3 regions of the Intrasporangium zincisolvens genome follow, and region 1 is predicted to be linked to each of the others. Evidence: predicted binding sites of a transcription regulator. Region 1 holds the regulator's gene; each other region holds the start of a gene.
The links. Region 1 encodes HrcA, which represses chaperone genes, less so after heat shock. Its sites were predicted from a motif close to TTNGCACTCGNNNNNNNCGAGTGCNAA; they were not measured.
Positions count from the first base shown of each region.

Region 2: groL (chaperonin GroEL) is a predicted target of HrcA. The motif match lies at 2,447-2,473, and genes of this name have one in related genera.
Region 3: groES (co-chaperone GroES) is a predicted target of HrcA. The motif match lies at 4,718-4,744, and genes of this name have one in related genera.

Region 1 covers NZ_JAWIIL010000002.1:854,775-864,326, reverse strand. Annotated here, with positions in the region: gene RY076_RS08300 (S10 family peptidase) at 1-512, opposite strand, end outside; gene RY076_RS08295 (HIT domain-containing protein) at 509-868, opposite strand; gene RY076_RS08290 (SigE family RNA polymerase sigma factor) at 936-1,595, shown strand; gene RY076_RS08285 (Gmad2 immunoglobulin-like domain-containing protein) at 1,592-2,806, shown strand; gene RY076_RS08280 (16S rRNA (uracil(1498)-N(3))-methyltransferase) at 2,937-3,680, opposite strand; gene dnaJ (molecular chaperone DnaJ) at 3,721-4,851, opposite strand; gene hrcA (heat-inducible transcriptional repressor HrcA) at 4,940-5,983, opposite strand; gene RY076_RS08265 (DUF3097 domain-containing protein) at 6,188-7,081, shown strand; gene RY076_RS08260 (CHAP domain-containing protein) at 7,088-8,749, opposite strand; gene RY076_RS08255 (aldehyde dehydrogenase family protein) at 8,890-9,552, opposite strand, start outside.
Region 2 covers NZ_JAWIIL010000014.1:2,180-11,731, forward strand. Annotated here, with positions in the region: gene RY076_RS22295 (DinB family protein) at 1-529, opposite strand, end outside; gene groL (chaperonin GroEL) at 695-2,326, opposite strand; gene RY076_RS22305 (HIT family protein) at 2,568-3,002, opposite strand; gene RY076_RS22310 (hypothetical protein) at 3,081-3,611, opposite strand; gene RY076_RS22315 (MBL fold metallo-hydrolase) at 3,689-4,594, shown strand; gene RY076_RS22320 (M48 family metallopeptidase) at 4,711-6,000, shown strand; gene RY076_RS22325 (P1 family peptidase) at 6,078-7,142, opposite strand; gene RY076_RS22330 (GNAT family N-acetyltransferase) at 7,139-7,603, opposite strand; gene RY076_RS22335 (DUF3263 domain-containing protein) at 7,768-8,067, opposite strand; gene RY076_RS22340 (pyridoxal phosphate-dependent decarboxylase family protein) at 8,425-9,552, opposite strand, start outside.
Region 3 covers NZ_JAWIIL010000009.1:4,391-13,942, forward strand. Annotated here, with positions in the region: gene RY076_RS18885 (hypothetical protein) at 1-977, opposite strand, end outside; gene RY076_RS18890 (sigma-70 family RNA polymerase sigma factor) at 974-1,549, opposite strand; gene RY076_RS18895 (WhiB family transcriptional regulator) at 2,013-2,300, shown strand; gene groL (chaperonin GroEL) at 2,529-4,145, opposite strand; gene groES (co-chaperone GroES) at 4,270-4,566, opposite strand; gene RY076_RS18910 (class I SAM-dependent methyltransferase) at 4,792-6,054, shown strand; gene RY076_RS18915 (SRPBCC family protein) at 6,094-6,588, opposite strand; gene RY076_RS18920 (ArsR/SmtB family transcription factor) at 6,585-6,926, opposite strand; gene RY076_RS18925 (ribokinase) at 6,979-7,803, opposite strand; gene RY076_RS18930 (nucleoside hydrolase) at 7,803-8,861, opposite strand; gene RY076_RS18935 (glycoside hydrolase family 3 N-terminal domain-containing protein) at 8,995-9,552, shown strand, end outside.

The DNA of each region.
Region 1 (9,552 bases):
ACGGCCAGGAGCGACTCGGGGTTCTCGACGAGGTCGTAGGGCGGCGGGGTCAGCTCGCCGACGTCGCCCATGACGACCCGCCGCGGGCCGAGCAGGCCGAGGTGCAGCCAGACGCTCGAGCTGCCCGGCCCGCCGTTGAAGGCGAAGGTGACCGGGCGCGTCCGGGGGTCGGCGTCGTCGAGGGTGTACGTCGTCATCGACAGCTCAGCACGCGGCGTGTGCCCGCCGAACGTGCCGTCCTTGTGGTCCTCCTCGCGCAGGACGACGCGGCCCGTGGTCGCCGTGTAGCGCAGCCGGCGCCGGCCGACGCGCAGGGTGTGGTGGGTCGTGACGAGGTCGTCGGTCGGTGGCGCCGGCCGGTGGCCCTCGCCCGACGCGTCGGCGCCCGAGGCGCCCGACGAGCCCGACGTGCGCGAGGTGCCGGACGCGTCCCCTGCACCGGTGGTGGCCGAAGGGAGGCCCGCGTCGGCCTCGCCCTCGTCGCTGGCCGGGTTCTGCCGCTGGTCGCTCACACCATGCCCTTCTCGGTGAAGGCCGCGCCGCCGAGCACGTGGACGTGCGCGTGGAAGATCGTCTGGCCCGCGCTGCTGCCGGTGTTGACGATGAGCCGGTGGGCATCGCCGACGCCCTCGGCGTCCGCGACCTGCTGGGCGAGCCGGAAGACGTCGGTGAGGTCCTCGCCGGCGGCGGCGGCGAGCGCCCCGACAGTGGGCTCGTGGCGGCGCGGCACGACGAGCACGTGCACCGGCGCGGCCGGGCTGATGTCGCGGAAGGCGATGGAGCGCTCGGTCTCGGCCACCCGGTCGGAGGGGATGTCGCCGGCGACGATCTTGCAGAACAGGCAGTCACCCGGGGTGTGCGAGGTCATGGATGCACCCTAGGTGTGTCAACCCGGACGTGCACCTGTGCGTCTCCTGTCCGTGAGAACGTTGCGTATGCCGTCGGACCGGGTGGACCGCCCGGCCGGGCGTCTCGGCACCGGAGGCCCCAGCGGCACCGGAGGCCCGGGCGACCCCGCCGGACCCGCGCCGCTGCCCCCGTCCCCGGGTCACGCCGCCCACCGTGAGCTGCCCGTCGACCCCGACGTCGCCGTCACCGAGCTCTACCACGCGCACTGGGACCGCCTCGTGCGCCTCGGCTGGCTGCTCCTGCGCGACCAGGCTGCCGCCGAGGACGTCGTGCAGGACGCGTTCGTGGCCACGCACCGGCAGTGGTCCTCCATCCGCGACTCGGGCCGTGTCGTCGCCTACCTGCAGACCGCGGTCGTCAACGGCTGCCGCTCGGTGCAGCGGCACGCGGTCGTCGTCGACCGGCACACGGCCCGTGAGGCAGCGGCCGCCGATGCGCCGGGACGCGACGCCGTCGGCAGCGCCGAGACGCACGCGATGCACGCCGTGGGCCGCGACGCCATGGCCGACGCACTGCGTGACCTGCCCGAACGTCAGCGCGAGGTCCTCGTGCTCCGCTACTACGCCGACCTCTCCGAGGCGCAGATCGCCCGGACCCTCGACATCTCTGCCGGCGCCGTCAAGACGCACGCCCACCGCGGGCTGAGCGCGCTGCGCCGCACCATCGACCCCAGGGAGCCCTCATGAACACCGACCCGACCCGACCCCCTGAGGGCGCCGACGACCTCGTCGCCATCGGAGCCGCCCTGCGACCCGTCGAGGAGCGCCTGCGACGCGGCCTGGCCGACGACGCCGCCGCCATCGTCCCGAGCGACCGCCTCGGGGTCATCCTCACCGAGGCCCGCACCTCGCCGGCCCGCGCCGGCGGCACCGGCCCCGGCGGCTCCACCGGCCCCGGCGGGCGGCCGCACCGGTGGCTCGTGCCCGTGGCCGCGGCTGCCGCGGCCGTCCTCGTCGCGGGTGGCGTGTGGGCCGCGACCCGGGGTGGTAGCCCGACGCCGCCGGTCGCCGGTCAGCCGACGACTGCGGTCGCGTCGACGAGCGCCCCGTCGGCGAGCAGCTCGCCGTCGGCGACCCAGCCCTCGACCGTCCCGACCCAGACCGCGCAGGGGCCCTCGTCGCAGCCCGTGCCGCCGGCCACCACGAGCGCCAGCGTGCCCGTGTACTACGTCGGCCCCCTCGTCACGGGCGGCTCGTCGGGCGCGTCCGACCTGCGCCTGTTCCGCGAGTTCGTCCGCACCTCGGTCACGACCCCCGCTCGGCCCGAGGGGCGCGCGCTCGCCGCCCTGAAGCTCGCCATGGGAAACGTGCCCTCGTCGTCGGCGTACGTGTCGCCATGGGTTGGCGTGAGCCCGGTGTCGGTGACGCTCGACGGCTCGGGACGCATCGTCGTGACGCTCTCCGACGGCCTGCCGAGTGGAGCGGCGGCGTCGGCCGACCTCGCCGTGCAGCAGCTCGTGTGGACGGCCCAGGCGGGCATGGGCCAGGGCACGAAGCCGGTCGTGCTCGTCGTGAAGGGCGGCGGTGACGTCGCGCCGGGCATGCCCTCGGGCCAGGCGCACCAGCGTCCGGGGGACGCCATGGGTGTGTACGACGTCCTGTCCCCACTGTGGGTCGACGAGCCCGCGCGCGGCGCCACGGTGCCGGCCGGGCAGCGGCTCACCGTCAAGGGCGTCGCGAGCACCTTCGAGGCCAACGTCGAGTGGCAGCTGCTGCGCGGCGGGTCGGTCGTCGCGTCGGGCAACACCACCGCGTCGGTGGGCGCCCCCGAGCGCGGCGCGTACACGTTCCGTACCAAGGCCCTCCCGGCCGGCGACTACGTCGTGCGGGTCCTCGAGTCGAGTCCCAAGGACGGGTCACCGGACGCCGAGCAGCTCATTCCCTTCACCGTCCGCTGACCCCCACCGCCCCGGCTCGCTCCCCCACCCGTCGAGTGGCCACGTTCGGCTGCACCCCACCCGTCGAGAGGCCACGTTCGGCTGCTCCCCGCCCGTCGAGAGGTCAGGAGTGGCTCGGTGGCTCGGTGGCTCAGCGCCAGCGGGAGCGGGCCAGCAGGACGGCGAGCGCCGCGGGGCCGGCCGAGGAGGACCGCAGGATCGTCGAGCCGAGGCGCACGGGCCGGGCGCCGGCCTCGACGAGCGCGTCGAGCTCACGGCCGCTGATGCCGCCCTCGGGCCCGACGACGACGAGCACGTCGCCCTCGGTCGGCAGGTCGACGGTGGCGAGCGGTTCGGTGGCGTCCTCGTGGAGCACGAGCGTCAGGGCACTGTCACGGGCGCGGGCGGCGAGCGCCGCGAGGCCGACGTGCTCGGCCGTCACAGGGGTGCGCGCCCGGCGCGACTGCTTCGACGCGCGGGTGACGACGGCGGCCCACTTGGCGAGCGACTTGGCCGCCCGCTCTCCGCGCCACACGACGACCGACCGCTCGGCCTGCCAGGGCACGACCTCGTCGACGCCGAGCTCGGTGGCCGCCTCGATCGCCTGCTCGTCGCGGTCGCCCTTGGCGAGGGCCTGGACGAGGACGAGTCGCGGCGCCGGCTCCGGCTCCTCGCTCACCTCGACGACCGTGCCGGCCACCTCGGAGCGCTCGACGTGGGTCGCCTCGAGCAGGACGCGTCGGCCCTGCCCGTCGGCGACGTAGCAGCGCTCGCCGACGCGCAGCCGCACCACGGTGGCGGCGTGCCGGCCCTCGTCGCCGCCGAGGACGAGCGTCGAGCCGACGACGGCGCGGGCGACGACGTCGGGGTCGCCGAGGAAGAGCTGGTGGGTCACGGCGCCATCCTGCCGCAGCGGGACGGCGCCGCGCCGCCGGTCACTTCTCCTTGAACGCGTCGCGCAGCTTGCCGAAGATGCCCTTGTTCGCCGGGGCGAGCCGCCCCTCGGGTCGCTCCTCGCCGCGCAGCGCGGCGAACTGGCGCAGCAGCTCCTGCTGCTCGTCGGTCAGCTTCGTCGGGGTCTGCACGGTGGCGTGCACGAGCAGGTCGCCACGTCCGCCGTGGCGCAGGTGGGTGACGCCGAGCCCGCGCAGCGTCAGCACGTCGCCGCTCTGCGTGCCCGCCTTGATCTCGAGGTCCTGCATGCCGTCGAAGGTCGACAGCTTGATCGTCGTGCCGAGCGCGGCCGCGGCCATCGGCAGCTCGACGCTCGCGTGGAGGTCGTCGCCGCGTCGCGTGTACACGTCGTGGTTGACGACGCGGATCTCGACGTAGAGGTCGGCGCGCGGGCCGTTGCCGGGGCCCACCTCGCCCTCGCCGGTCAGCTGGATGCGCGTGCCGGTGTCGACGCCGGCCGGCACCCTGAGCGTCAGGCTGCGACGGGTGCGCACGCGGCCGTCGCCCGAGCAGTCGTGGCAGGGGTCGGTGAGCGTCGCGCCGAAGCCCTGGCAGTTGACGCAGGGGCGCGAGGTCATCACCTGGCCCAGGAAGCTGCGCTGGATCTGCTGGATCTCGCCGGCACCGTTGCAGATCGGGCAGGTCTGGCGACCGGTGCCCGGCTCGGCACCGTCGCCGCCGCAGCGGCCACAGCCGACGGCGGTGTCGAGGGTCAGCTCCTCCTCGGAGCCGAAGACGGCCTTGGACAGGTCGATGTCGAGACGCACGAGGGCGTCCTGACCGCGCTGGACGCGGGGTCGCGGGCCGCGCGCGCCGGTCGCGCCGGCGCCGAAGAAGGCGTCCATGACGTCGCTGAACGAGAACCCGGCGCCGGCACCGAAGCCGGCCCCGCCGCCGCTCGCGAACGGGTCGGACCCGGTGTCGAACTGGCGCCGCTTCTGCGGGTCGGAGAGGACGTCGTAGGCCTGCGAGACCCGCTTGAACTCCTCCTCGGCCTCCGGCCCGGGGTTGACGTCGGGGTGCAGCCGGCGCGCGAGCTTGCGGTACGCCTTCTTGATCTCCTCCTGGCTCGCGTCGCGGGAGACTCCGAGGACGGCGTAGTAGTCGTTCAAGCGGGTGTTCCTTCGGTTCCGTGGGTGCGGTCGTCGGGTCGTCGTGCGGTGGTCGGCGCCGGGCGGGGCCCCGCGTGCCGGGGGTGGGTCAGGTGGCGCGGTTGTCGTCGAGGATCTCGGACACGTAGCGCGCCACGGCCCGCACCGACGCCATGGTCGTCGGGTAGTCCATGCGGGTGGGGCCGAGGACGCCGAGGCTCGCGATGCGCTCGGTGCCAGACCCGTACCCCATCGACACGAGCGAGGTGGTCTTGAGGCCCGACACGGGGTTCTCCGAGCCGATGCGCACCGAGACGAGCTCGGGGTCGTCGCCCAGCTGGCCGAGCAGGCGCAGCAGCGTGACGTGCTCCTCGAGCGCCTCGAGGATCGGGCCGATGGCGCGGCCGAAGTCGGTGCCGGCCCGGGCGAGGTTGGCCTGGCCGGCGAGGACGACGCGCTCCTCGCGCTCCTCGACGAGGAGGTCGGTGAGCGCCGAGACGATGGCCTCGGTGGCGGCGCGGTCGGCGTTGGGGGTGTCCTCGACGAGGCGACGCAGCCGGGTGGCCGCGACGGTGAAGGGCACTCCCGCCGACACCTCGTTGATCCGTGCGCGCAGGCCCGACACGAACGCCTCGCCGTCGGTGTCGGCGAGGACGCGCCCGGTGTCGACGACGCGCTGCTCGACGCGTCCGGTGTTGACGATGAGGACGGCCATCGCGTGCGTGGCGCCGACCGGCACGAGCTCGACGTGGCGGATCGTCGAGCGGGTCAGCGAGGGGTACTGGACGACCGCCACCTGGCGCGTCAGACCCGCGAGGAGCCGCACGGTGCGGTCGACGACGTCGTCGAGGTCGACGGCGCCCTCGAGGAACTGGGTGATGGCGCGCCGCTCCCCCGCGCCGAGGGGCTTGACGCCGCCCAGGCGGTCGACGAAGAGGCGGTAGCCGGCGTCGGTGGGCACGCGTCCGGCCGAGGTGTGGGGGGCGTGGATCAGGCCCTCCTCCTCGAGCTGGGCCATGTCGTTGCGCACGGTCGCGGCGCTGACGCCGAGGTGGTGGCGCTCGACGAGCGCCTTGCTGCCGACCGGCTCGGACGTCTGCACGTAGTCCTGGACGATCGCCTGCAGCACCATGAGCCGTCGTTCCTCGCTCATGCGAACCTCCTTGCGTCTCGTCCCGTGCCGTCCCGGGAGCCGTCGTCGAGCGGTGCGCCGACCCCAGGACCTTGGCACTCTCGGCGTACGAGTGCCAATTCTACGTCGGGTAGGTGTCGTCGCCGAAACCCGATCCCACGGTATGCCGCCCGACGCGGCGCGCCGAACCGCGTCCCGGCCCGGGAGCGCCTAGCCTCGGACGCCGTGAGCCCCCTCCCCCCGATCGACCGTTACGGCTCCGACGTCCTCGGTGGCGACTGGCGCGCCCCGCGAAACGGACGCTCCACCCCGTTGGCCGCCGAGCGCGACCTCGTCGTCGAGGAGGTGGAGACCGGCTGGGTCGGTGCCGTCGTGCGTGTCGAGAAGGCCGGCGGCATGCACGTCGTGCACCTCGAGGACCGACACGGCCGCACCAAGGGCTTCCCGCTCGGGCCCGGCTTCCTCGTCGACGGCCGCCCCGTCACCCTGACGCCGCCGACCGCCTCGGCGGGCGCCGCCCTGGCCGACGCACGCCAGGCCGCCTCGCGCACGGCGAGCGGCTCGGTGGCCGTGCAGGGCGCCCGGGCCCGGGTCGCGAGCGGCTCGCGGATCTACGTCGAGGGCCGGCACGACGCCGAGCTCGTCGAGAAGGTGTGGGGCGACGACCTCCGCGTCGAGGGCGTCGTCGTGGAGATGATGGACGGCGTCGACGACCTCGCTGCGATCATCGCGGACTTCCGGCCCGGCGCTGGCCGCCGGCTCGGCGTGCTCGTCGACCACCTCGTGCCCGGCACGAAGGAGGCCCGCATCGTCGAGCAGGCCCGGTCGCTGCCCGGGATCGCCCGGCACGTCAAGGTCCTCGGCCACCCGTACGTCGACGTGTGGCAGTCGGTGCGCCCGGAGCGCCTCGGCTGGCAGCAGTGGCCGGTCATCCCGCGCGGCACGTCGTGGAAGCACGGCATCTGCGCCGAGCTCGGCTGGGCGCACGCGACCCAGGCCGACATCGCCAATGCCTGGAAGCGCATCCTCGGCACGGTGCGCACCTACGCCGACCTCGAGCCGACCCTCCTGGCCAGCGTCGAGGAGCTCATCGACTTCGTCACGGAGCCGGACGCCTGAGGCGCGTCACCAACGGATGTAGCCCTGGACGTCGACCTTGAGGTAGGCGGCCGCGGAGGTCTTGAGCCGGACCGAGCCGTCGAGCCCGACCGGGACGAGGACGGTGTTCGTGACCGTGCGCCCGGACGCGTACTTGACCGTGGCGTAAGGGGTTTCGCTCGAGCCGCTCGGGTAGGCGGTGACGTATCCGGCTGCGGTCGGCGACACGACGGTCACCGTCAGGACGGCGGCTCGGACTCCGCTCGTGGGCACGCCGGCCTTGCCGACGACGGGCACGAGGGGCGCCTGACCCGCGGCGACGCGCCCCGTCGGGTAGCCGAGGCCGGTCTGGCTGTCGAGGACGCGCGTCGGACCCAGCGCCACCTGGTCGGCGCCGGTGGGCAGCCAGCCGACGACGTCGACGAGCACGTCGGTCTGCGCCGTGGAGTGGATCGTCACGGCACCGCCGGTCCCGAGGCGGGCTTCGACGAGACCCGTGGCCGGACTGGCCGTCTCGTAGCGCACCTGTGGCGCGGCCGGCCGCGCGGCGCCCGCCGGCCAGGTGGTGAGGAAGCCGGCGGCCGACGGCGTCGACGCCGAGACGTCGAGGAGCACGGCGCCGACCCCGGAGGCCGGGATGCCGGCCTTGCCGGCGAGGGGCAGCGTCAGCGTGCCACCGGCGGCGAGGCGCGCCTTGGGCGTACCGACGCCCGTGCGGGTGTCGAGGACCCGGGCCGGGGCAGCCCCGGAGACGTAGCCTCCGGTGGGTGACCAGCCGACGAGGTCCGCGGACAGGTCGGTGGTCGCGGACGAGTAGAGCCGCACCTTGCCGTCGGTCCCGAGGCGGCTGAGCACCAGCGTCGTGGTGACGCCTCCTGCGGCGAACGACAGGGCGCGCGAGCCGGGCTGGGCGGTGCCGTTGGCGTGCGCGGTCACATAGCCGGCGGCGGCCGGCGCGGTGGCGTTGACGTTGAGCAGGACGGTGTCGACGCCGGTGGCAGGCACGCCCGCGCGCCCGGTGACCTGCACCGTGACGGCCTTGCCGGCCCCGACCTTGGCCACCGGAGCACCGAGGCCGGTCTTCGTGTCGAGGAGCCGGGCCGGTGCGGCAACCTGCCAGGCCCGGGTGTCGGTGGCCACGGTCGGGCCCTGGTCCTTGAGGTGGATGAACCCCTTGGGCCAGCGCCCACCGGTGAGCGTCACACGGCGCCAACGGAAGTCACCGCCCCAGTTGTCCTCGGAGATAATGATGTCGGAGGCCGAGAGCACCTGCTCCACGTAGGCCACGTGCCCGGTCGAGGAGTACGACGTGTCCCACCAGGCGATCGACCCGACGGCCGGGCTCGTGTTCGTCTGGGCCGGGAACGACGGGCCCCAGTTCGAGGCGTTGCCGCTCAGGCTCGTCGGCTTGGTGTTCGGCAGACCGTTCTGCACGAGCCGGTAGGCGACGTAGGCCGTGCAGTTGTGCCCCGTCGACTGCCGCCACCAGCTGGCCGCCGCGTTGGCCTTGTAGCCGGCGTCGGGGTACCCAGCGGCGTTGCAGGCGTCGTAGCCGGTGCAAAGCACGATCCACTCGGCCGCGCGCGCGGGCGCCGCGACGCCGAGGCTCGTCAGCGTCGTCGCGAGAGCCGCGACGAGGACGACGAGGCGTCGACGCCAGGGGTGCAGGGGTCGCGTCGTCGCCGCCACTGGGTCTCCCGTCCTCGCAGTCTGCTGGACGCAATCTAGGACGTAGTGCTCATCCCGTCCCAGGAATCCCAGAAATCCCACGCGACACGCGTCGTCACCTGCGCGCGTTTCACGGCAACGCGTGCTAGCAACGGGCCTGCTCAGCCGCTGCGGTGACGGCGCCCGCGGGCCACGACGCGGTCGATGACGCGCTCCTTGAAGGGCGTGAAGGGCGGCCGGACGACGGCGGTCGTGTCGGGCGTCGTCGGCGTCTCGAGCACGGCCTTGGCGTGCGAGAACAGCTCGACCGAGCGCTCGCCGTGGTAGGCGCCGGACCCGCTGGGCCCGACGCCGCCGAAGGGCAGCCCGTGCACCGCCATGTGCGCGAGCGGCAGGTTGACGCCGAGGGCACCCGACGACGTGTCGCGCACGAAGCGTCGGCGCACGTCGGCATCGCCGGTGAACACGTAGAGGGCGAGCGGCTTGTCGCGGCCGGTGATGACCTCGATCGCCTCGTCGATACCGGACACCTCGACGAGGGGCAGCACGGGCCCGAAGATCTCGTCCCGCATGACGGGGTCCTCGAGCGACACGCGATCGAGGACGGTCGGGGCCAGGTAGCGCGACGCCGCGTCGGCCCGCCCGCCGACGACGACCTTGTCGGGGTCGACGAGCGCGGCCAGCCGCTCGAAGTGACGGTCGTTGACGATGCGGCCGTACTCCCCCGATGCCTCGGGGTCGGCCCCGTAGGCCTCCCGCACGGCCTCGGCGAGGTGGGGCACGAGCGCGTCGAGCGTGGCCCGGGTGGCGAGCACGTAGTCGGG
Region 2 (9,552 bases), on a different contig from region 1:
ACCCGCGTCCGCCGTCGAGCAGCTCGCGGACGATGTCGAGGTGGCCGGCGTGCCGCGCGGTCTCCTCGAGCATGTGGTGCAGCATCCACCGCAGGCTCGCCGTGCCGGACGGCCAGGCCTCGTGGCGGCCGACGTCGTCGAGCGAGTGCGCCGCGATGATCTCGTTCGACAGCGCGCACTGCCGCTCGTAGTCATCCAGCAGCTGCGCGAGCGGCACGCCATCGACGCGCATGTCGTTGTCGAGGTCCTCGTCGCTGCCGTCGTCCGGCTCGTCGAACTGGGGGCCGTCCTCGGGCCGGTCGAGGAAGGCCACCTCGAACCAGGTGTTCTCGGTCCACCGGAGGTGGCTGACGATGCCCGCCACCGTCATGAGCGGCGAGGTGGGCAGCACGACGCGGTGCGCGTGGGCGTCCGACAGCCCCTCGCACTTCCAGCGCACGATCTCGCGCTGCAGGTCGAGCCAGCCGACGAGCTGGGTCCGCTCGTCGGCGACATAGGGCGGGCGGCGTCGTTCGGTGGGGGTCGGCATGCCCGCGACGCTAGCGCCGACGCGTCAGGCGCACGACCGGGTTTCCGGACGAGCCCCATCGGGTGGGCCGGGACGCGCCGGAGGGCGGCTCCCCTGCTGGGGAACCGCCCTCCGGTTCGTTCGACGGGCCGTGGCCCGGGCAATGCGGTGTGGCTCAGGTGGGGCTCAGAAGCCCATGCCGCCCATGCCACCCATGTCGTCGCCACCCGGCATGGCCGGGGCAGCCTTCTCGGGCTTGTCGGCGATGACGGCCTCGGTGGTGAGGAACAGCGCCGCGATCGAGGCGGCGTTCTGCAGGGCAGAGCGCGTCACCTTGACCGGGTCGATGATGCCCGCCGCGAGGAGGTCCTCGTACACGCCGGTGGCGGCGTTGAGGCCGCTGCCGGCCTCGAGACCGCGCACCTTCTCCGCGACGACGCCACCCTCGAGACCCGCGTTGATCGCGATCTGCTTGAGCGGGGCCTCCGTGGCGACGCGGACGATGTTCGCGCCGGTGGCCTCGTCACCCTCGAGCGTCAGGGCGTCGAGCGCCTTGGCGGCCTGGATGAGTGCGACGCCACCGCCGGCGACGATGCCCTCCTCGACGGCAGCCTTCGCGTTGCGGACGGCGTCCTCGATGCGGTGCTTGCGCTCCTTGAGCTCGACCTCGGTGGCCGCGCCCGCCTTGATGACGGCGACGCCGCCGGCGAGCTTGGCGAGGCGCTCCTGGAGCTTCTCGCGGTCGTAGTCGGAGTCCGACTTCTCGATCTCGGCCTTGATCTGGGCGATGCGGCCCTCGATCTGGCTGCGGTCCTCGGCGTCCTCGACGATGGTCGTCTCGTCCTTGGTGACGACGACCTTGCGAGCCTTGCCGAGCAGGTCGAGGGTGGCGTTCTCGAGCTTGAGACCGACCTCCTCGGAGATGACCTGGCCACCGGTGAGGATCGCGATGTCGGTGAGCATCGCCTTGCGACGGTCGCCGAAGCCCGGGGCCTTGACGGCAACGGACTTGAAGGTGCCGCGGATCTTGTTGACCACGAGAGTCGCGAGGGCCTCGCCCTCGATGTCCTCGGCGATGATGAGCAGCGGCTTGCCGGACTGCATGACCTTCTCGAGGAGGGGCAGAAGGTCCTTGACGGAGCCGATCTTGCTGTTCGCGACGAGGACGTACGCGTCGTCGAGGACGGTCTCCATGCGCTCGGTGTCGGTGACGAAGTAGGCCGAGATGTAGCCCTTGTCGAACCGCATGCCCTCGGTCATCTCCAGCTCGAGGCCCATGGTGTTGGAGTCCTCGACGGTGATGACGCCTTCCTTGCCGACCTTGTCCATCGCCTCGGCGATGAGGCCGCCGATCTCCTCGTCGGCCGCCGAGATGCTGGCGGTGGAGGCGATCTGCTCCTTCGTCTCGACCTCCTTGGCCGACTCGAGGAGCGAGGCGGAGACGGCCTCGACGGCCTTCTCGATGCCGCGCTTGAGGGCCATCGGGTTGGCGCCCGCGGCAACGTTGCGCAGGCCCTCCTTCACCATGGCCTGGGCGAGGACGGTGGCCGTCGTCGTGCCGTCACCGGCGACGTCGTCGGTCTTCTTGGCGACCTCCTTGACGAGCTCCGCGCCGATCTTCTCGTACGGGTCGTCGAGCTCGATCTCCTTGGCGATCGAGACGCCGTCGTTGGTGATCGTGGGGGCGCCCCACTTCTTCTCCAGGACGACGTTGCGGCCCTTCGGGCCGAGGGTGACGCGGACGGCGTCGGCAAGGGTGTTCATGCCGCGCTCGAGACCGCGACGCGCCTCTTCGTCAAACGCAATGGTCTTGGCCATTCGGGTGGTTCCTCCCACGCGAATCGATGGTGGCGGCCCGCACGACGCCCGCGACGGACGGGGCCGGACCCGGCAGCTCACGTCGCTGCGGGCCCGAGCCCCTCGGCGTGCGGCCCAGTTCTGTCACTCCCACAGGGAGAGTGCTAACGCCATTATTGGCACTCTCACCCGGAGAGTGCAAACAGCAGGGCGGCCCCGCCGGGGCGGCACGCGTCCCGCACGCGTCCCGCACGGCGACGCGTCAGGCCCGGGCCGGCTCCGCCGGCGGCGCGAGCACTCCTGCGAGGCGGGCCGCGTAGTCGGCCGACTCGGCCTCGGAGGCGTAGGTCGTGCGGGGCCAGAAGAAACCGCGCAGGCCGTCGCCCTTGGTCCGCGGCACGACGTGGACGTGCAGGTGCGGCACCGACTGGCTGACGACGTTGTTCATCGCCACGAAGCTGCCCTGGGCCCCGAGACCCTCGACGACGGCACCGGCGAGCCGCTGCGCGGCACCGAGCAGGGACGCGTGCAGCGTCGCCGGCAGGTCGAGGAGCGTGTCGACGTGCTGGCGCGGAACGAGGAGCACGTGCCCCTTGAACACGGGCCGCCGGTCGAGGAAGCCGAGCAGGTCGGGCTCGTCGAGCACGACGTCGGCCGACAGGTCACCCGCGACGATGGAGCAGAACACGCAGTCCATGCGCTCAGGCTGCCACGCCGGGACGACACCGGCCCGCAGGCCTCGGCCGATCCCGACGCGTCAGCAGCTGATGAGGCGTCAGCAGAAGATGAGCAGCCAGCAGCCGGGCTTGCTCGAGGTGGGCGAGGGCGTCGGCGACGGCGGGGCCGGCGGGGTCGACGAGCTCGGCTTGGGGTGCGGCTTCGGCTTCGGACCGTTCGTCGAGGACGGCGACGGCGTCCCGGTCGACGGCGGCGTCGAGGGTGCCTGCGTCGTGGGCGGCGCCGGCGCCGTGCTCGTCGAGACGGCGCTCGTGCTCGGGTCGGCGGTCGCCGACGCCGTCGCGGGCACGATGGTGGCGGTCGCGGCGGGCACGGACGTGGCGGCGCTCGAGGACGAGGACGAGTCGCCCGCGGAGGTCCACCACGGCTCGTCGGTCGCGGTGCTCGAGAACTCACTGCCGGGCAGGCTCGGGAAGACGCCGGACGACATCGCCTCGTCGCGCCAGCTGTCGCCCGAGAAGAGGGCGACGCCGCCGACGCCGGCCAGGACGATGGCGGCGAGCGCGGACAGCAGGAGCACGAGACGACGGTTGGCGCGTGGAGGGCGAGCCCCGGAGTCGAAGGACATGGGCCCCAAAACTAGACGAATCGCGCGCTCTGCGCCTCTCGAGCCCGTGCCGACGGTTCAGGGCTAGCGTGGCGGGCATGGACTCCGAGACGCGGATCACACCCGGGCACCCCTCCCGCCCCGCCGGGTTCGTCGAGGTGGCAGACCGGGTCCTCGTCGCGCGCTACCCCGAGTGGGACGTCAACGTCGGCCTCGTGCTCGGCCGCGACGGCGCCGTCGTCGTCGACACCCGCGCGAGCGGCGCGCAGGGCCGGCGGGTCCTCGAGGACGTGCGCCGGCTCGGGCGCGACATCGTCGTGACCCACGTCGTCAACACCCACGTCCACTTCGACCACACCTTCGGCAACATCGCCTTCGAGGCCGCGACGATCCATGCCCACGACAACGTCGGGCGCACCCTGGAGGCGCACGCCGAGCGCTACCGGGCCCTGTTCCGGGCCGACCCCGGAGACGCACCGGAGGCCGGGTACACGGCGCGCGACGTCGCCGACGTGCTCGCGACGCGCGTCCGGCGCCCGGACCGCACCTTCGGCACGCACGCGACGATCGACCTCGGCGACCGCGTCGTGACGATGGCCTGGCACGGACGCGGCCACACCGACGGCGACATCGCCGTCACCGTGCCCGACACCGACGTGCTCTTCCTCGGCGACCTCGTCGAGGAGAGCGCCCCGCCGTCGTTCGGCGACGACTGCTGGCCGCTCGACTGGGCCGACACGCTGTCCGAGCACCTCGTCGAGACCTCGGACGACACCGTCGTCGTGCCCGGGCACGGCCGGCCCGTCGACGTCGCCTTCGTCGCCCGGCAGCGCGACGAGGTCGCCGCCGTCGCGGCCGTGGTCCGCGAGCGCCGGGACGCCGGGTCCGACGTCGACGACGCGCTGCGCGAGGCCGACCCGCGGCTCCCCTACCCGGTCGAGGGGCTGGCCGACGCCTTCCGCCGCGGCTACGCCCAGCTGCCCCCGCTGCCCCGGCCGACCTGAGGCGTCCCGCAGGAACACGGCCGCCGTTGCAGGAAGCTGCGGATCCGGGCGAACCGGGCACACGCGCGTCGACCCGCGGCTAGAGTTCGCGCGCTCACCCCAGCCCGAGGAGCCCTGTGTCCGACCTGCATCCCGCCTCGCCCGACGCGCCCGCCGCGGCCACGACGACGACCGCGCCGACGATCCCATCAGCGTCGCGGCCGACCCGGGAGCCGTGGTTCACGCGTCGGCGCCGCGAGGCCGTCGACCGGGCGGCGCACGCCGGCCACGCCGAGCTCGTCCGCCTCGTCGCCTCGGGGCGGGCCCCCGCGACGCGGACGGCGCAGGGCACCGCGGTCGTCGCGGCGTCGGTCGTCGTGCTCGGACTCGTCCTGGCCGCGGTCGCGCTGCTGGCCCGGGCGACGTTCGCCGACAAGGGGCTGTGGGGCTGGGTGCTCGTCGCGCTCGGCTGGGTCGTGGTCGCGCACGTCGCGCCGCGCCCGGTGCGCCTCGAGGCCGAGGCGCTCGACGCGTCGACGCACCCGGCCACCCACCGGCTCGTCTCCGCCGTCGCCGAGGCTGTCGGCACGACGGCCCCTCGCGTCGTCGCCGTCGACGGCGACCTGGCCGCAGGCGTGGCCAACGTCGGCTGGCGGATGCGACCCGCCGTCGTCGTCGGGCTGCCCCTGTGGACGATGCTGCGGCCCGAGCAGCGCCTCGCCCTCCTCGCCCACGAGCTGGGCCACCTCCGGGGTCGTGACACGTTCACGGCAGCGCTCGTCGGCCAGGCCCACCGGGTCCTCGAGCGGCTCGCGACCCTGCTCGTACCCCTCCCCCGCGGCGCCTTCGGCGAGCTCGAATGGCTGTCCCCGACGGTCGGGGTGTCCAGCGCCTTCGGCAACCGGATGGGCGCGGCCCTGCTGCGCGTCGTGTCGCTGCCGTTCGTCGCGCTGCTGCTCGGGTTCGAGCGGCTCGTCTCGGTCGACGCCCAGCGCCGCGAGTACCTCGCCGACCTCGCCGCCGCGCGCGTGGCCGGACCTGCCGCGGTCGTGCGGCTCCTCTTCACCGTGAGCGGCCTGGCCGGCGTCCACACCACGGTCGCTGCGGCGGTGCGCCGGGGCGAGGACCCCTTCGACGCGCTCGAGGCCGTGGCCGCCCGCCCCGCCCTGGGCCCGGGCCAGCTCGCCGCGGCACGCCGCCTCGCGGCCGAGTCGGGCCGCCGGTGGGACGACTCGCACCCGCGCGACGACCTGCGGATCAGCCTCCTCGAGGCGCTGCCGGGCACACCGTCGGGCGTCCTGACCGGCCGTGGCTCGGCCACCGCCACCCTCGCCGCCCTCGAGGTCGCGGCGAGCGCCGAGCTCGCCGGCCTGCGCCGAGGCCTGTCCCGGTCGGTGCGCGACGACCTGCTCGAGTCCCACCTCTAGGCACTCGTGGCACTCGCGACGAGGTTCGCGGGCGCGTCGGGCCCCACCTCGATCGCCGGCCCTTCAGGGACCGGGCCTCAGTGCGTCGCGGACGGGAAGGCCTCGCGCCACGACCGCAGGGCCACGCCGCCGTCGGCGGTGCGCTCGACCGACGTCGCGGCGAGCAGCGCGTGCGCGATGGCCCGCGCGACACAGTCGGCACCCGCCTCCATGAGCACAGTGAGCCCGACGGGGTCGGGCGCCGGGCCGCTGCCGGTGGCGAGGGCGAAGAGCGTGTCGCCGTCGAAGAGCGTGTGGACCGGCTTGATGGCCCGGGCGAAGCCGTCGTGGCCGATGCCGGCGAGCTTGGCGCACTGGGCCTTCGTCAGCGTGGCGTCGGTGGCCACGACCCCGATCGTCGTGGCCAGCCCGGGCATCCCGACCCGGGCAGCGGCGAGCGCGTCACCGCGTTCCCGCGCTGCCTCGACCTCGTCGGCCGCCGGGATGCCGACGCCGGAGAACTCGTCGTCGAGGCCGTAGCGGACACCGTGGATCACCCCGGTGGCCGGGTCGACGGCCGAGCCGACCGCGTTGACGGCCACGAGCGCCGCCACGATGACGCCGGACTCGAGCACGACGCTGGCCGAGCCGACCCCGCCCTTGAGCCCGCCCGCCTTGGCCCCGGTGCCGGCACCGACGCAGCCCTGGAGGGGCGCCGCCTCGCCGGACGCGTCACGCGCCGCCTCGTAGGCGACGCGACCCTCGTCGGCTCCCGGGTGGTGCTCCCACGTGCCGGCACGGCCGAGGTCGAAGAGGATCGCGCCCGGGACGATCGGCACGACGTGGCCCTCCCCCATCGGCCAGCCGCGGCCGTCTGCGAGCAGGCCGCCGGCTACCCCGTCGGCAGCGGCCAGGCCGAGCGCCGAGCCACCCCCGAGGACGACGGCGTCGACGCGGTCGACGAGGTTGCGCGGGTCGAGCAGGTCGGTCTCGCGGGTGCCGGGCCCGCCGCCGCGCACGTCGACGCCGGCGACGGCCCCACCGCGCGGCGTCAGCACGACGGTCGCGCCGGTGAGCCAGCCCGGCTCGTCGCGCGTCGCGTGGCCGACGCGCAGGCCTGCGACGTCGACGAGCGAGTTGGTCGGGCCGGGGCGAGCGGTCACGATGGGTCTCGCAGGTCGAACTCCATGAGCGTGCCCGGCGAGGTGAAGCCGAGCCGCGCGTAGAACTCCTGGGCCTGCGCGTCGGGGGCGTTGAGGCGGATCCACTTGACGTCGGTCGTGCGTGACCACTCGATCATCGCCTCCGTCAGCGCGCGCCCGACGCCGCGGTCGCGACACGTGGGGGCGACGAAGAGGCCGCCGACGTGCAGCCAGCTGACGTCGCGCCGGCCCGGCCAGGGCAGGGCCCGGATGCGCCGCGTCTCGAGGATGCCGGCGTGCTCACCACGGCTCTCGGCGATCCACGTCGGGCGGTCGGGCCGCTCCTGCAGCCAGGCGTCGACGAACCGGTCGAGGTAGCCCGGCTCGGACGGCATGCCCAGCTCGCGGGCGAACTGCAGGTGCAGCGCGGCGACGATGAACGCGTCGTCGGCCCCGGCGCGGCGGATCGTCACCTCGGCCATGGGGGAAGTGAACCACGCTGGCGACGCGCAGGGGCGCACGTCCGCGCTGGCGCGCGGGGCCCGGCCGTGCACAGCCGGAGACGCTCAGGAGGACACCCGGAGGACGCAGGAGGACGCCAGAGGACGGCAGGCGCCGGTCGGCTCCGTCCCCGTCGGGCGACGCGTCAGACGTTGATGCCGAGGCGCCGGCTCGTGCGGGCCCGCTGGCGGCTGGCGCGCATCCGGCGCAGCCGCTTGATGAGCATCGGGTCGGCCTCGAGTGCCTGCGGGTCGTCGAGGAGGGCGTTGAGCACCTGGTAGTAGCGCGTGGAGCTCATGTCGAACAGCTCCTTGATGGCCTGCTCCTTCGAGCCCGCGTACTTCCACCACTGGCGCTCGAAGGCCAGGATCTCGAGGTCGCGCTCGCTGAGGCCACCCTCGGACTCGTGGCGGTGCGGCTGCGCCGTGGCGTGTTCTGTGCTCATGTCCCCGTCTCGTCGCGTCGTGCGGCTCGGTCCGTGCTGTCCTGCTGACTGCCGTGCTCGGCTGTCCTGCTCGCCCACCGCGGGGCCGGGCCCGGTGCGGCTGCGTCGACGACGGGCCGCGCCGGTGCCGACCCACCCCCGGTGGCGGTGAGCAGCACGGGTGCTGCTGCGTTGGCTCCGGGGCCAACCCTAGACGCAAATGACAGAGGTGTCATTCAGCCTGCGGGAGGCTCGCCGGGGTGTCACCGGGTTTCGGTGGGGCGATGTCGGCAACGCTGCCACACCGGTCACCACAGCCCCAGGAGCCGCATACGTCACACCGTGTACGACCCCTACCGAGCTGTCGTCGGGCGGGCGTCAGGACATCGTATCGAGGATCGCCGAGACGTCCTCCTTCGTCGTGTGCGGGTTGACGATGGCGAAGCGCGTCAGGGTCTCGCCGCGGAAGGTCGTCGGCACGACGAAGGCGAACTCCTGGCCGAGGAGCCGGTCGGTCCACGCCGCGTAGTCCTCCGGGCCCCAGCCGAGGCGCCGGAACACGACGACCGACAGGTCCGGCTCGCGGACGACCTCGAGGTAGGACCGGCGGCCGATCTCGTCGGCGGCGAACCGGGTCACCTCGAGGGTGCTCTCGATCGCCTCGACGTAGGCGTCGGTGCCGTGGACGGCGAGCGAGTACCAGAACGGCAGGCCGCGGGCGCGCCGCGTCAGGCCGATCGAGTAGTCGGTCGGGTTCCACTCCGGCGCCGAGGTCAGCACGTCGAGGTAGCCGGCCTCCTGGGTGTGGGCCACGCGCGCCACCTGGGGGTCGCGGTAGAGCAGCGCGCAGCAGTCGAACGGCGCGAAGAGCCACTTGTGCGGGTCGACGATGAAGGAGTCGGCGTGCTCGATGCCCGCGAAGAGGTGGCGCACGGACGGTGCGGCGAGCCCGGCGCCGCCGTACGCGCCGTCGACGTGCAGCCAGATGCCGTACTCGCGGCACACCTCGGCCACCGACGCGAGGTCGTCGACGACGCCGAAGTTCGTCGTGCCCGACGTGGCCACGACGGCGAAGAACGACTCGGGGCCGTGCTCCTCGAGCACCTGGCGCAGCTCGGGGCCGGTGAGGCGCAGCTTCTCGTCGACGGGCACCCCGACGACCTCGGCGTCCATGACGGCCGCCATCGACACGACCGAGGAGTGGGCGTTGTCGGTGGCCGCGATGCGGTACGGACGCGCGCCGGTGCCGGCCTCCTTCGCCCGGGCCCGGGCCGTGTGCCGGGCCACGACGAGCGCCGACAGGTTGCCCACCGTGCCACCGGGCACGAAGACGCCCCCGGCCGACTCGGGCAGGCCGACGAGGTCGGCGATCCAGCGCAGCGCCTGGTTCTCGGCGTAGATCGCGCCGGCACCCTCCATCCACGAGCCGCCGTAGATCGACGACGCGCCGACGACGACGTCGAAGGCCGCGGCCTCACGCGTCGGGGCGCACGGGATGAAGGAGAG
Region 3 (9,552 bases), on a different contig from region 1:
ACGAGCGTCGACGTGGTGTCGCCGAGGAGCGTCAGCGTGTCGCTGCTGCCCGGCACGACGCCACTACCGGTGGCTCCGCCCGTGGCGCCGGCGCGACCCTTGGCCGGCGGCGGCGTGGGCGACGACTTGCGAGCAGCGCCTCCCGAGCCTGTGGAACCGGACGGGCTCGGGGCGGTCGTGCCGAGCGTCTGGGTCGAGGTTGCGGGCTCGGTCGGCGTAGGGGTGGTCGGCGTGGGGGTGCCCGTCGCGTTCTTGCCGCCCTTGGTGCCCTTGGTTCCCTTGGTGCCCTGGGTGCCGTTGCCGTTCTTCGTGCTGTCGGTCCCCTGGTCTCCGCCCTGACCGTCGCCGCCCTGACCATCTCCACCCTGAGCATCGCCACCCTGGCCGTTCCCCCCGGCCGGCGGGTGAGCGGTCTGGCCGGCGCCGACGGCGCCCTGGTTGCCCGGGCCGCCCTGGTGGCCGGGGCCGCCCTGCTGGGCGGCGTCGCCGACGGTGCCCGGCCCGGCCTCCGCCACCGCCGCCTCGACGGCCGCGGCCTGCGCCGGCGGCAGCAGCACGATGGCGCCGTCGGCGCGACGGACGAGGACGAGGCCCTTGGCCTGGGTCGATCCGGCGGTCTGGGGCAGGCCGAGCCGCTCGAAGAGGCCACTCGGTGCCGAGCTGCGCGCGCTGTCCTCCATCTGCTGGAGCACGCGAGCCCGGTCGGCACCGCTCGGGCCGCGGTCGGGCAGCGACACGGCGGCCGCGACGCCCGCGCCGGACGCGGCGATGGCGAGCGCGGCGAACGCACCGAGGTAGCGGTGCTGGGTCCGACGCCGGCGCGCGCCGGAGCGTCCGGGCAGCGGGGTGTCGGCGTGCGCGGCGAGCGCCCCGAGCAGGGCCGCCACCGGCTCACCGGAGCCGCCCGAGCGACGCCCGAGGGAGTCGAGGAGCAGGTCGTCGGCGATGACGTCGTCGATGGGGTGCAGGTCGGTCATGCGACGTCACCCGCCTCGGCCTCGGCGACGAGCGCGCGCAGCTTGCCGAGCGCCCGGTGCTGGGCGACGCGCACCGCGCCGGCGGACATGCCGAGCGCTGCGGCGGTCTCGTCGGCGGACAGGCCGACCGCGACGCGCAGCGTCAGGATCTCGCGCTGCTGCCCGGGCAGCCGCTGCATGAGGGCCATGACGGTGGCGGCCTGGTCACGCATCACGGCCACCGACTCGGGCGAGGGCGCGTCGTCCGGAGCGTCCGGCACCTCCGGGACGGGGGCCGGGCCGCGCATGGCCGCACGCTGCGCGTCGGCGAGCTTGCGGGAGGTGATCGTGTACACGAACGCCTCGAAGGGCAGGCCGCGCTCCTCGTAGGTCGGCAGGGCCGTCATGACAGCCATGCACACCTCCTGGGCGACGTCCTGCGCGATGTCCTCGGCACCGAACCGGCCGAGGCGGACGCGCGCATACTTCAACGCCATGTCCCGCACCCGGGCGAGCAGGAGCTCGTGGGCGCGGGCGTCACGGCCGGCGGCGGCCGCGAGGTCGCGTAGGGGGCGTGCATCCACCCGCTCCATCGCGGCGACAGCGCCCGGCGTTACGCGGACGGACGTCGAGCGTCCCAGACCCATGGCACCTCGCTCCCCCGATGGTCGTGTGTCGTGCTCGTCTGCCGTGCTCGTGCTGGTCGGTCCTGGTCGGTTCTTGTCGGTGCCGGTCGGTGCGGTCGGACCCCCTGCCGCACCGGTGCCGCACCCGTGGTGGGGCAACGCCCCCGGTCCCCCCGCGGTCCTGCGCAGCGCCCTCATGCTAGTCGTTCCGGACCCGTTCCGAGCCGATCGAGCAGCCTCACCCGCCCGAGCCGGGGCCTCCCGACGAGCATGCCATCTGGTTGGCAAGTCTTGAACAAGTCTTGAAGATTCCGCTCTTTTACCGTGATCCTGCGCCCGGTTAGCGTCGATTCCGTGGCCTCGCAAGGCGAAACCTCCGGCCGCACGTTCGACCCGGCGTCTCCACCCGCCCGACCCGAAAGACGACTTCATGGCCGAGATCACCCGCCTGCCCGGACCGGTTGCAGACCTCTGGGACTGGCAGCTCGAGGGAGCATGCCGCGGGGTCAGCCCCGACGTGTTCTTCCACCCCGAGGGCGAGCGCGGACCGCGCCGGCGCAACCGCGACGCCCAGGCCAAGGCCGTGTGCGCGGACTGCCCCGTCGTGACCGCCTGCCGCTCCCACGCGCTCGAGGTCCGCGAGCCCTACGGCGTCTGGGGCGGCCTCACCGAGGGCGAGCGCGAGCTGCTCTACGACGGCGTGGCGGCGGCGTCCTGACCGACGCCACCGGCTGACCTACACCCACCTCCACCAACCACCGCACCTCCCAACCTCCACCATCGACCCCGACCCACCCATCGACCACGGTCGCCGACGACGTCGACCGGCCGGCACCGGGCGGGACCCGGACGCTCCGGCGGCCCCACGACGGGGTGGCGCCACCGGAACGCGGAGAGGGCCGCTCCCCCATCGGGGAGCGGCCCTCTCTGTGTGCGGTGGTTGTGATCAGTGACCGTGGCCGTGACCGTGGCCGCCGGCGGCCTCCGGCTCGTCCTCGGGCTTCTCGACGACGAGCGTGTCGGTCGTCAGGATCATCGAGGCGATCGACTCGGCGTTGCGCAGCGCGGAGCGCGTCACCTTCACCGGGTCGATGACGCCGGCGCCGATGAGGTCGCCGTACTCGCCCGTGGCGGCGTTGAGGCCCTGGCCCAGCGGCATCTCGGCGACCTTCGAGGTGACGACGTAGCCCTGCAGGCCCGCGTTCTCGGCGATCCAGCGCAGGGGCTCCTGCACGGCCTTGCGGACGATCGCGGCACCGGTGGCCTCGTCGCCGGACAGGCCCAGGCCGTCGATGACGGTCGCCGCGTGGATGAGGGCGGTGCCGCCACCGGCGACGATGCCCTCCTCGATCGCGGCGCGCGTCGCGGAGATCGCGTCCTCGATGCGGTGCTTCTTCTCCTTGAGCTCGACCTCGGTGTGCGCGCCGACCTTGATGACGCAGACGCCACCGGCGAGCTTGGCGAGGCGCTCCTGGAGCTTCTCGCGGTCCCAGTCGGAGTCGGTGCGCTCGATCTCGGCCTTGATCTGGTTGACGCGGCCGGCGACCTCGGACTGCTCGCCCGCGCCGTCGATGATCGTCGTGTCGTCCTTGGTGAGGACGACGCGGCGGGCCTGGCCGAGCACGGTGAGGTCGGCCTGGTCGAGCGAGAGCCCGACCTCGGGCGCGATGACCTGGCCACCGGTGAGCACGGCGATGTCCTGGAGCATCGCCTTGCGGCGGTCGCCGAAGCCGGGGGCCTTGACGGCGGCGACGTTGAACGTGCCGCGGATCTTGTTGACGACGAGCGTCGAGAGGGCCTCGCCGTCGACGTCCTCGGCGATGATCAGCAGCGGCTTGCCCGACTGGACGACCTTCTCCAGGACCGGGAGCACCTCGGCGACCGAGGAGATCTTGCCCTGGTTGATGAGGACGTAGGCGTCCTCGAGGACGGTCTCCATGCGCTCGGTGTCGGTGACGAAGTAGGCCGAGAGGTAGCCCTTGTCGAACTGCATGCCCTCGGTGAACTCGAGCTCGGTGGCGGTCGTCGAGGACTCCTCGACGGTGATGACGCCGTCCTTGCCGACCTTGTCGAACGCCTCACCGATGAGGCCACCGAGGGTGGCGTCCTGGGCGGACAGCGTGGCGACGGAGGCGATCTCGTCCTTGCCGTCGACGTCGCGGGCGTGCTTGAGCAGCTCGTCGTTGACGGCGGTCACGGCCTTGTCCATGCCGCGCTTGAGCGCGGCCGGGGCGGCGCCGGCGGCGACGTTGCGCAGGCCCTCCTTGACCATGGCCTGGGCCAGCACGGTCGCGGTGGTCGTACCGTCACCGGCGACGTCGTTGGTCTTGGTCGCGACCTCCTTGGCGAGCTGCGCGCCGAGGTTCTCGTACGCGTCCTCGAGCTCGATCTCGCGGGCGATCGTCACGCCGTCGTTCGTGATCGTGGGGGCACCCCACTTCTTGTCGATGACGACGTTGCGGCCCTTGGGGCCGAGCGTCACCTTGACGGCGTTGGCGAGCGCGTCGACGCCGCGCTCGAGGGACTTGCGGGCGGAGTCGTCGAACTCCAGCATCTTGGCCATGGTGATCCTTCTGGCTCGGGTGTTGCGGTGAAGTGGTGGGGGCCGGGAACCGGACGCACCCCGGGAGCCCGGTAGGGGCTCACCGGGGTGCGGTCAACGGCGCAGCTGCGTGCGGGGGTGTCGGTCAGCCGACGATGGCGAGGACGTCGCGCGCGGAGAGGATGAGGTACTCCTCGCCGCCGTACTTGACCTCGGTGCCGCCGTACTTGCTGTAGATGACCTTGTCCCCGACCTTGACGTCGAGCGGGACGCGCTCGGTGCCGTTGTCGTTGAAGCGGCCCGGGCCGACGGCGAGGACCTCGCCCTCCTGGGGCTTCTCCTTGGCGGTGTCGGGGATGACGAGGCCGGACGCGGTGGTCTGCTCGGCCTCGAGGGACTTGACGACGATGCGGTCCTCGAGCGGCTTGATGGAAACCGACACGGTGGTGACCTTCCCTTCGGGACAGTCGGAGATGACTTGCGGACTGTGGGGCTCTTCGAGGCCGGTCGCCGTCGCGGGGGTCGACCTCCCTCGAGGAGGGCGCTGGCACTTTCAGACCGAGAGTGCCAACACGGCAAATCTAGGTTTGCCATTAGCACTCGGTCAAGTCGAGTGCCAGAAATCATCGGTCGCGTCGCGCCGGCCGGCTGCTGGCAGGATGACGCCATGGACGCAGCGATGGTCGACCGCCTGGCCACCGGCGAGGGGTGGGCACTGCTCCAGTCGCTGCCACCGTACGACGAGTCGGGCGCCCTGCACCTGCAGACGAAGCTGCGCGAGGCCGGCTACGAGCCCGACCTCGTCGCCGCGGCGCTCAACCAGTCGCGTCTGCGCACCCGTGGCGTCGAGAAGTTCGGCGACTTCGCGGCGGGCATGCTCTTCACCGCCGACGGCCTCGAGCAGTCGACCCGGCTGGCCGTCGCGGCCCGACACGCACACCGGTTCGTCGCCGCCGGTGTCGAGGAGGTGTGGGACCTCGGCTGCGGCCTCGGGGCCGACGCCATGGCCTTCGCGAGCCTCGACCTGCGCGTCCGTGGCGTCGACGCCGACGAGGCCACCGCGCGGATCGCGGCCGTGAACCTCCGGCACTGGCCCGGCGCCGACGTCGAGTACGGCCGCGCCGAGGACGTCGCGCTGCCCGGCTCCCCCGGCAGTGCGCTGGGCGCAACCGACGCGTCGCGCGTCGGGGTGTGGCTCGACCCGGCCCGACGCATCTCCGGCGTCGCCGACGCGCGTGGCCGCACGCGTCGCGTCTTCTCCCTGGACGCGATCTCGCCGTCGTGGCAGCAGGTGCTCGCCGTCGCCGACGCCGTGCCGGCCACCGGCGCCAAGCTCTCCCCCGGCTTCCCGCACGGGGCCCTGCCCGCCGGCGCCGAGGCCCAGTGGACCTCCTGGCACGGCGAGGTGCTCGAGTGCGCCGTGTGGTGGGGCCCCCTCGCGCAGACGCCCGGGCGCACCGCGTCGGTCGCGAGCATGACCGCCACGCACGTCGTGACCGAGGCCGACGCGTCGGGCGGCGCCGGCGTCGAGCCGCTCGGGTCCGTGGCGGACGTCGGCGGGTGGCTCTACGAGCCCGACCGGGCGGTGATCCGCGCCGGCCTGACCGGGGCCCTCGTGGCCGCGACCGACGGGCGCGAGCTCGCCACCGGCGTCGGGTACGTCGGCGCCGACCGCGCCGTCGACGTGCCGTGGGCCCGGCGCTTCCGCGTCGATGCGGCGATGCCGCTGTCGACCAAGCACCTGGCCCGCTGGCTGCGCGACCACGGCTTCGACCGCGTCACCGTCAAGAAGCGCGGCGTCACCCTCGACGCCGACCGGCTGCGCCGGCAGCTGAAGATGACCGGACGCGGCAAGGGCGGTTCCGAGGCCACGCTCGTCGTCACCCGGGTGTCGGGCGGTCAGGTCGCCCTCGTCGTCACCCCCGCCTGACGCCCGAGCCCACGGGCGTCCGCGCCCGGGCCCGGGGCGTCAGGCGCCTGCGCCGTAGCGGGCGAAGAGGGCGCTCCACGTGGCGTCCCAGTCGGGCAGCACCTTGCCGGCGAGGTCGGCGTCGAGCCGGCGCACGTAGGTGTCCCACCCGGCCGCGTACCCGGCGACCTGGGCCTCGCCGAGGCGCGCGTGGCGCAGCACGAGGCGGGCGCCGTCGGCCGCCGGCGCCACCTCGACGGTGACGACGGTGGTGACCTCGCCGACGGGCCACTCCCAGACCAGACGGCTCGGGGCCTCGCACGAGACGACCCGGCAGCGCGGGGTGTCGGCGTCGTCGAAGTGGATCGTGAAGTCACCGCCCTCGTGCAGGTCGCCGCTGACCCGGGCGAACCACCGAGCGAGCCGGTCGGGGTCGGTGCACGCCTGCCAGAGGTCGGCGGCGTCGGTGGCGTAGCGGCGGTCGAGGACGACGGCGACACCACCCTCGGGGGCGTCCTTCTCGATGCGTCCGAGCACGTGCGTGATCTCGCTCATCCCTGCTCCTGTCCCTGTTCGTCGGGGCGGGCCCGCACGCCGCGGGCCACCTCGGTGTCGAGGGCGTCGAGTCGCTGCCCCCAGAACGCGCGGACGTCGTGGCACCACTGCTCGACCTCGTCGAGCGCCCCCGGCACGAGCCGGTACACCCGCCGCTGCCCCTCGGCCCGCGCCTCGACGACCCCGGCCTCGCGCAGCACCCGGAGGTGCCGGGAGACGCCGGGCCGGGCGGTGTCGAAGAGGTCGGCGACCTCGCCGGCCGTCAGCTCGGCGCGGGCCAGGTTCTCGACGATGGCTCGACGCGTCGGGTCGGCCATCGCCTCCCACGTCCCGTTCATGAAACGATGGTAACCGATCAGTTACGTAACCGGCAAGGTACCCGTCGAGTCGTCAGAGGGCGGCATCCGGCTGGGCTCCGGACCAGCGGACCGCCTCGGCTCCGGCGTGGTTGGCCGCCTCGAGCGCCGAGCGGTCGTCGGCTCCTGCCGCGAGCGCTGCAGCGAGGGCGCCGCAGAACGCGTCGCCCGCCCCCACCGTGTCCACGACCTCGCCGGCGGGCACCGCGACGCCGTCGACCTGCTCGAGTCCCCACCGCGCCCCGGCCGCCCCGAACGTCACGAGGAGCGAGCCCGGGAGCAGGTCGGAGTCGGCGAGCTGGCGCATCTCCGACTCGTTGACGACGACCGGGTCGGCCACCGCGACGGCGTCGGGCAGCACCGACGCGTACGGCGCGAGGTTGAGCACCACGCGCGCACCGGCCCGGTCCGCGGCCAGCACGGCACGGGCCACGACGCCGGTCGGTACCTCGAGCGAGCACAGCAGCACGTCGCCCGACCCCAGCCCGACGCCGGCGAGCGCGTCGTCCGCCACCCGGTGGTTCGCGCCGGGCACGACGACGATGGTGTTCTCGCCGGCTTCGTCGACGGTGATGAACGCGGTGCCGGTCGGGGCGTCGGTGCAGCGGGTCACCGCGACGTCGACGCCGGCCGCCCGGAGACGCGCGAGGTAGGCCTCGCCGGCCTCGTCGGCGCCGACCGCCCCGACCATGACGACGTCGGCGCCGGCGCGGCGCGCCGCGAGCGCCTGGTTGCCGCCCTTGCCGCCGGCGAACCGCCCGGCGGGCTCGCCGAGCAGCGTCTCGCCGGGCTGCGGGTGGCGGTCGACGCGCGTCACGACGTCGACGTTGAGCGAACCGAGGACGACGACCCGGCCCATCAGCGCTCCCCCGTCCCTCCGGCCGCGCCGACACCAGACCCGTCGGCCGCGCCGCCGGCAGCCCCGCCGGCGGCGAGGAGGGTGTCGACCCAGAGCCGGGCGTACCCCTGCCCGTCCACGCCGAGCGCGACCTCGACGCGCACCGGCGCCTCGCCGTGCGGGTCGTGCGCGCGGGCGCCCTCCCACTCGCGGCGGTCGACGATGGTGCGGCCGCGCGACCAGCTGCCGGCCAGCTCGACGCGCAACGGGAGCATCCGCGTCGTCAGGGCCCCGCGGTCGATGACGGCACAGACGGCCCCGGCGTCGCCGATCGTCGAGGCGTCGCCGAGCCGGGCCCGCTGGAAGTCCATGAGCCGCCCGCCGAGCTCTGCCGGCCCGCGGCCACCGACGGCGACGAGCCGTGCCGACTCCGCCGGTCCGACGACGGGCGCGTAGAAGACGTCGAGGCCGTACATCGTGACGCGGATACCCAGGTCGGCGGCCGCGTCGAGGACCACCGCCGCCGCCTCGGGGTCGTGGAAGACGTTGAACTCGGCCGAGGCCGTCGCGTTGCCGACGTCGGCGGCCCCACCCATGAAGACGATCTCGGCGATGCCGGCCGCCGCGTCGGGGTAGGTGCGCAGCAGCAGCGCGATGTTCGTCAGCGGGGCGAGCGGCACGAGTGTCACCGGCCGCCCCTGTGTCGCGGCGTCGCGGCACACGTCGCGGAGCAGCTCGACCCCGTGGCGCGGGTCGGGGGCGGTGGTCGGCGCGTCCCAGCCGAGGTCGCCCATGCCGTCCTGCCCGTGCACGTGGCGCGCGCGCAGCGCCGGCTCGAGGAGCGGCCGCTCGGCGCCGCGCGCGACCGGCACGTCGGTGCGCCCGGCGGTCTCGAGGACGCGCAGCGTGTTGCGCACGACGTCGTCCACCGGCGCGTTGCCGCCGACGCACGAGACCGCGCGCAGGTCGAGGGCCGGGTGCAGCGCGGCGAGCAGCAGGGCGCACGCGTCGTCGACGCCGGTGTCGACGTCGAGGACCACCGGGACGGGCTGGGCGGGCACGGCAGGGTCGTTCGTCACGTCGGCAACCTACCGCCGCGCCACGCGTCCGGGCTGGGTCGTCACGGGGTTGTCGCCGGGGTCGCAGTGGGGTTGTCGCCGGGACGTCGCGGGGCGGTCCGGGACGCCGCGCCGGCAGCGTTAGGGTCGTGTGGTGAACGAGCGAGAGCCCCGACGCCCCCGCCGCCACCGACGCCCGCGGGCGACCGGAGGTGGTCGCGTTCGCCTGGGCGCGGTCGTCGCGGTGGTCGCGGTCGCGCTCCTCGCGGCCTGCTCGTCGACGCCGGGGCCCTCGGGCGCCCCCTCCCCCGTCGGGTCCTCGCCCGCGGGCACGAGCGCGCCGGGCACGTCCACGGCGCCCCCCACCACGACGAGCCCGGCGACGAGCCCCGCCACCCCGACGCCGACCCCGACGCAGTCCTGCGCCGAGCGCATCGTCGCCGGCATGAGCACCACCCAGCGCGCCGGGCAGCTGCTCATGGTCGGCCTCGACTCGAAGGCGAGCCGCACGAGCCTCGACGCGCTCATCCAGGCGCGCCACCTCGGCGGCGTCATCCTCCTCGGCGGGTGGCACACCGGGTCGGCGCGGGTCGAGGCCACCACCCGCCACCTGGCCGCGCTCGCCGGGCCGAGCACCGCGAACCTCGGGCTGCTCCTCGCCGCCGACCAGGAGGGCGGCGCCGTGCAGCAGCTGCAGGGCGACGGCTTCAGC